2 regions of the Pannus brasiliensis CCIBt3594 genome follow, and region 2 is predicted to be linked to the other one. Evidence: riboswitches for the same ligand, from Rfam matches in the RefSeq annotation. Region 2 holds a riboswitch; the other holds the start of a gene.
What was found. Region 2 has a riboswitch for cyclic di-AMP ahead of V0288_RS03960 (ArsB/NhaD family transporter). Riboswitches for the same ligand answer to the same signal wherever they lie in the genome.
Positions count from the first base shown of each region.

Region 1 (3,100 bases), on a different contig from region 2:
ATACCGTAGTCCCACATCCCGCGATCCATCGTCATCGCGTTGCCGTGGCGGTGAATCGTCATCGCGGCGCATAGCGGCGCTTTTCTCGCCCCTTCCGCGCCCGTCCGCGCGTTCGTCACCGCCCCGGAAACCACCGGCGACGCGTCCAACCGCCCGAAGATAATTCCGTCGCGGGAGTTCGCCCAACTGGATTCCCTGCTGAGTTTGACATTCAAGCCGTATTTTCGGAAAAATCCCTTTTCCCAGGCGACGGCGAAGGGCGCGCAATCGTTGACGGGAACGTACCCGATGGTTAGGTTCGGTTTTTCGAGGGTTTTCGGATCGATAATCGGTGCGACGGCGAGGGCGGCTTCGGAAAGTGCCGTCGGGTTACGGCTGGCGTTGATAGCGCAGGAAGATAGGCTACCACTAACCACCGTCGCCCCTAATCCCCCTAAAAAGGCGCGTCGAGAAATAGAATTTTGATTCATGGTGGTTGGTTAACCGCCCGTTTTCGCGGGACGGTGGGTAACGAGAACCTGTAGGCGACCGATGAGATAGTCGAGGATTAAACCGGTGAGGCCGATGACGATCACCGCGAGAAATACCGAACTCAGATTTAAACGGTTCCATTCGTCCCAGAGGAAGAAACCGATACCGACTCCCCCGGTTAACATCTCCACCGCGACGATTACCAGCCAGGCGATACCCAGACTCAACCGTAAACCCGTGAAAATGTAGGGCAGACTCGCGGGCAGAATAATCTTATAAATTCGGCGATAGGCGGGCATTTCTAGGACTCTGGCCACGTCTATATAGTCTTTCGGTACGCTGGCGACTCCCAAGGCCGTATTAATCATCGTTGACCAGAGAGAGGTGATGAAGATGACGAAAATCGCCGAGGGTTCCGCGACTCCGAACATGGCTAGGGCGATCGGAAGCCAGGCGAGGGGCGAGACGGGGCGTAAAATCTGGATGATAGGGTTGAGGATTAGCATGGCCGGTCGCGAGAGGCCGATGAGAAAACCCGTGGGAATGGCTACGGCCGCGCCGAGGAGAAAACCGATCGAGACGCGTCGTAAACTGGCCAGTAATAACCAACCGATGCCGAGATCGCCGGGCCCGCGCCGGTAGAAAGGATGGAAAATATAGTCTAAATTGGCGGTTAACGCTTCTAAAGGCGTGGGCATGAGTTCGTGCCGGACGAGGGCGATCGCCCACCACAGCAGTATGAGACCGAGAAAACCGATCGCCGGATAGATTACCGCGTCCCGAACGAGCAAAGGTTTCGCTCGGTTCCACGCGACGCGCCCGGCGACTAGAATAGCCGCTATATTCATTTGGATTTACCCCGTGTGAGGATTAGGTACGAACGAAGAGCAGTACCGACTAAGAATCCTGAAAGGGGCATGAATCGCTAAAATTCCGCCTCTTTTCAGTCTTCTCCCAATGCCGACGAAGTTAGCTGACGGGCTAGGACTGGAAGATGTCCCTTTCAATGGCTGAAATGCGCCCCGGTACTCGGTTCCTCCGCTCCAGCGCGAAGCTGGATTAGGCTGACTTACTCTGTTTAGTGATGAATGGTAACACGATCGAGCGGGCGAGATCTATATCACGGGTAACAGTTTGCCTCGATCGGGCGATCGGGTTAATTTTTTCTATAGATCTTCTCTAAACTCGAAAAAATAAGCTATTTTTAGGTTATACTTCGTTTCTCGAAAACGAGCGGTACATTATTCTCTTGCCTTTTGCCTAAAATTGGTCAACCCGTATCCCGTCTTTTAGGAAAAAGTCTGTACGCCATCGAAGCCACGGAAAAGAAATGTCTCCCGAAAAACCAGATCCGGAAACCCCGGAAAATCCCCTACCCTCTTTCAAAAGTTTCTTGAGCGGACAAAACACTCCCGCGATGATCGCCCACGCGATCGTATCGGGATGTTTAGTAGGGGCGACGATAATTCTGGCGGCGGGATTGTATTATTTGGGTGCGAAACCGATCGGCGATCGATGGTCAAAACCCGCGGAAAGGTCTTTAGAAGAGAATACGAACAATCTGGAATCGAACCTCAATAGCTATTTAAAAAAATACTCAAATATTGAGATAGAAAAACACAGAATTAAAGAACAACTTTCCTACATTTTAACCAAACAAGAACAAAATAAAACCATTGCCGTAGATTATTATAACTGGTTATTTGTCGTTCTACCTCTCACTTCCAGCGCGGCGATCGTTTCGGGAATCAGTCTTTTTTATATCAGTAAGGAAGGATGGAAAGAAGCCAATTCTTATATGATTAACGTGTTTATCACCTCCTCGACGATCGCTTTACTGAACGGTTCTATGAGCGTGGTTTTTAAAATGCAAGAAAACGCCACGAGACATACCGAAGCTTTCGTTACCTACGAAAATTTATACCAGCAAATTTTAACGAGATTGGCAACCCTATCGCCTCCATCGGAATCGCAAAAACTCACGATCGCCCAACAATTGCAAACCCTGATTACCGATAATAACAATCTCTTAAGTACCTATAATAAACTGCTAATTAACTTCGATTCGAGTAAAATTCAACTTCCCAATTTTCTTTTACCAAATTCCCCTCCGAACGAGGGAGCGAGCGAGAGTCAGAGCCAAGAAGGACAATAATACCATTTGTCAAAAAACAAGACAGACTTCTAGGTTCGCTGAAAAGGTTAAAGGGGAAAGGGAAAAGGTGGACGGGATTTGCCTTTCCCTTTTTCTCCACCCGTATCCGGGCTAGGAATCAAGGAATTCGGTAGTAGGTTCCCCTCGCCTAAAACCGGGAAATCCGTACCTCATCGTTTAGCAAAAAGTCTGTGGACGTGGCGGGCTACTTACCGCTCCCGATCGAAAAATGGAAAATCTTCTTTCCGATAGATTGACAGGTTTTGATAGCGAATCGTATAAAAATATACAGAAAATATAGAAACTTACCCGACAACGAATGAGGGAAAACCCGATTACTCTGACCCGATCGGTTTTGTTATGGGCGACGCTGGGAATTGTCTGCGGTCTGTTCGCCGCTATCTATTGGATCGTTTTGGCGCGGGTGATGGAATGGTTCGATCGCTTTACCGGACTTTCCCTCTTACTCGTCAT
Region 1 covers NZ_JBAFSM010000004.1:75,419-78,518, reverse strand. The annotation lists gene V0288_RS03420 (CmpA/NrtA family ABC transporter substrate-binding protein) at 1-470, opposite strand, end outside; gene ntrB (nitrate ABC transporter permease) at 480-1,319, opposite strand; cyclic di-AMP (ydaO/yuaA leader) riboswitch at 1,416-1,547, opposite strand; gene V0288_RS03410 (hypothetical protein) at 1,802-2,626, shown strand; gene V0288_RS03405 (chloride channel protein) at 2,946-3,100, shown strand, end outside.
Region 1: another riboswitch for cyclic di-AMP. It lies ahead of ntrB (nitrate ABC transporter permease); the one in region 2 lies ahead of V0288_RS03960 (ArsB/NhaD family transporter).

Region 2 (3,100 bases):
AACGATCGAGGCGCGGGAACCCGATCGAGGCGCGCGATCGCCCGATTCGTGACATTTATCCTCGCTAAAAACGGAATTTTTCCGTGAAAACTCTCTTGACAAAATTATCATTACAGAAAAAAGCGAGTAGAAAAGATTTTCAGTCTCCTCTCTACCCGTCCCGTTACCGGCTTACTAGAATTTTTCACCGGTCGATCGATCGATTCCCGTCGCGGTTTTCCTTAGAATTTATCCGTCGTCGGCCGCGGGCCGACCGCGCCTTCCGGATTGACGAAAAGATTACCGGCCGCCTCGTTTTGATAGATACAATCGATACGCGGTTTCCCTTCCAGGGGGCCGGTAAAACCGAAGGTATTCATCCGATTCTTACAATCATTAACCTGTTGCGCGTCTACTAATTTCTGCTGTTCGAGAATCGACCAGTTATTCCGCCGGAGGACGCATCCGGGTTGCATCACCGGTTGGGTGACGAAAACGTGAAAGGGGTTGAGGGTGACGAAAATCCGCACGTCAGAGACGATCGCACTCGAACCGAACTGAACACATAATTCCGCGTTGGGAGCGCTTCGATCGATCACCTCCCGCGAGGCCACGTTTTCCGGGCTAAAACTGGCGGTCGAACTGAATACCAGCCCCAAACCGACCCCCAACACGAAAATACCGCCGATGAGCGCGATCATGGCGTAGTTCAGTTTCCCGAGAAAGCTATCCCCACCCCGACGGGGACTATCGGTATACGGTGGCGCGTAATCGCGATCGCGCGATCGGGGAGGGGTCGATCGAGGTCTTCTATTCATAAAAGGCTAAGGGGTCTTTTCGCCGCCTATCTCGCGGGTAAACTTCTCGTTACTATCCTAGCAGGGGCGTGAAACCTTGAACGGAAACCGACGGGTTACAAGCCTTTCTTTGTCCGGGGAAAAGTTTTCGGAGTACCAGATCCCGGACAAAACCCGCCTCCTGCCTTCTGCCTCCTGCCTTCTCTGACCGTTTCCGCCCGGTATCTAACTTAATCGTTTTTTCAATTTTTCTGTGCTATCGTTGGTGACTAAATAGAGTAAGTCGGCCTAATCCGATCGTTCCCCGGTACTTTCACCGAGACGATCCGGAGCGGAGGAACCATTTTTCGGGGCGTATCTCTGTGGAGAAGGATATCTCTCTATCCTAGCCCGTCAGCTAACTTCGTCGGCGTGGGGAGAAGACTGAAGATATCACAGCATTTTCGAGAATGTCTTGATAGATTCAGTTCGGTCGCTGGTGCTACTCGTGAACCGTAACTTGAAAGGAGATATCGGCCGGATCGATCGTTAAAAAAAAAGTAAATCGAAGAAATCGCCACGAAATATCGTGTTTTTTGAAGTTTGCAGGCTTTTTTTGTAAGCGAGTTTTTGACAGATAATTAAGCGTAATCGAGAAAAAAATGATAGAATCCCTGCCGACGTTTATCGCCGCCGCTACATTTATAGGAGTTATTCTAGTCATTACTTTTGAATGGCTCCATCTCACCGTCGCCGCGCTACTCGGAGCCTTAATTCTCGTTTTCACTCACATCATGACCTTACAGGAAGCGGTCGGTTATATTAGTAGGAGTTACGCGACTCTCGCCCTATTTTTCGGAGTAATGGTTTTAGTCAGAGCCTTCGAGCCGACGAAAATTTTCGATTATCTGGCTGTGCAGATGGTACGGCTGGCGCGAGGACAAGGAAAATTATTATTAATCGGAATTGTCGCCATTACCACGCCGATCTGCGCGGTATTACCGAACGCCACGACTGTCATGTTACTCGCCCCGTTAATTCCCCCGATCGCTCAGGATATCGGCATCGATTTCGTCCCCTTATTAATCCTCATGGTTTTTGTCGCCAATAGTTCGGGATTGTTAACCCTCGTCGGCGATCCCGCCACCTATATCGTGGGGGATTCTATCAATATCACGTTCACCGAATACTTACAGCGATTGAGTTTTGGGGGAGCGATCGCCGTTCTTGTCATCCTCGTCGCACTCCCCTGGTTATTTCCCGATATCTGGCGCGCGAAATTCGAGCATCTCGAAGATTTACCCCATCCGCGTATCAATCATCCGAGAGTTCTAGCCGCGGGGGGAATTATTGTTTTCTTCGTGCTTCTTTTCTTCGTGATCGGCGAAACTTTCCCGGTTCCCCTCTCTCCCGCCGCGGTCGCCCTCATGGGAGCTACCCTAGCTTTATTACTCGCCCATCAATCGAAAATCGATACCGTTCATAATATTCTCAAAGATGTGGACTGGAGTACCCTAATCTTTTTTATGTCCATTTTCGTCCTCATCGGGGGTTTAGAAAAAACGGGCGTGGTCAATAGTTTATCCGGAATCCTCGCAGTATTATTGGGGACGAATATCGCGTTAGGTTCCCTCGTTCTCTTATTTTTTGTCGGTTTACTCTCCAGTGTCGTTCCTAATATTCCCCTCGTGGTGGCGATGGTTCCCCTGCTGAAACAATATATTGTCAACGTGAATTTAGCCGGGCCGGAAATTCTCTCTCCCGATTACGCGGGGGTTTTTCCCGTTGCCGTCCTGCCCCTTTTCTACGCGATGATGTACGGCGCGACGCTAGGAGGAAACGGCACACTGGTGGGCGCGTCCTCGAATATTGTCGCCGCCGGGATCGCCGAACAACACGATAGTAAAATCACGTTCAAAACTTTTTTACGCTACGGGATTCCCGTGATGATCGCGCAGTTGCTAATCCTGGCGCTGTATCTCGCGGTTTTCTTTTTGCGGTAGGATCGAGGTTTGCCCCCGCGTGAAGGTTGAGAGGTTATGGAAGTTCTCCCGGCGATCGATATTCTCGAAGGAAAATGTGTCCGCTTGTATCAGGGCGATTATCAACAGTCGCGGGTGTTTAACGAGAATCCCGTCACCGTGGCGTTGCAGTGGGTGGAACAGGGGGCGACGCGCTTGCATCTAGTCGATCTCGACGGGGCGAAAGAGGGAAAATCGGTCAATTTACCGACGATCGAGGCGATCGTCCGCGCCGTGGATATTCCCGTACAGGTGGGCGGCGGCTTGCGAGATGTAGCGGGCGCGAGTAATTTATTCAATATCGGCGTAGAATACGCGATTTTG
Region 2 covers NZ_JBAFSM010000005.1:35,076-38,175, forward strand. The annotation lists gene V0288_RS03955 (DUF3172 domain-containing protein) at 222-797, opposite strand; cyclic di-AMP (ydaO/yuaA leader) riboswitch at 1,053-1,202, shown strand; gene V0288_RS03960 (ArsB/NhaD family transporter) at 1,418-2,758, shown strand; gene hisA (1-(5-phosphoribosyl)-5-[(5-phosphoribosylamino)methylideneamino]imidazole-4-carboxamide isomerase) at 2,795-3,100, shown strand, end outside.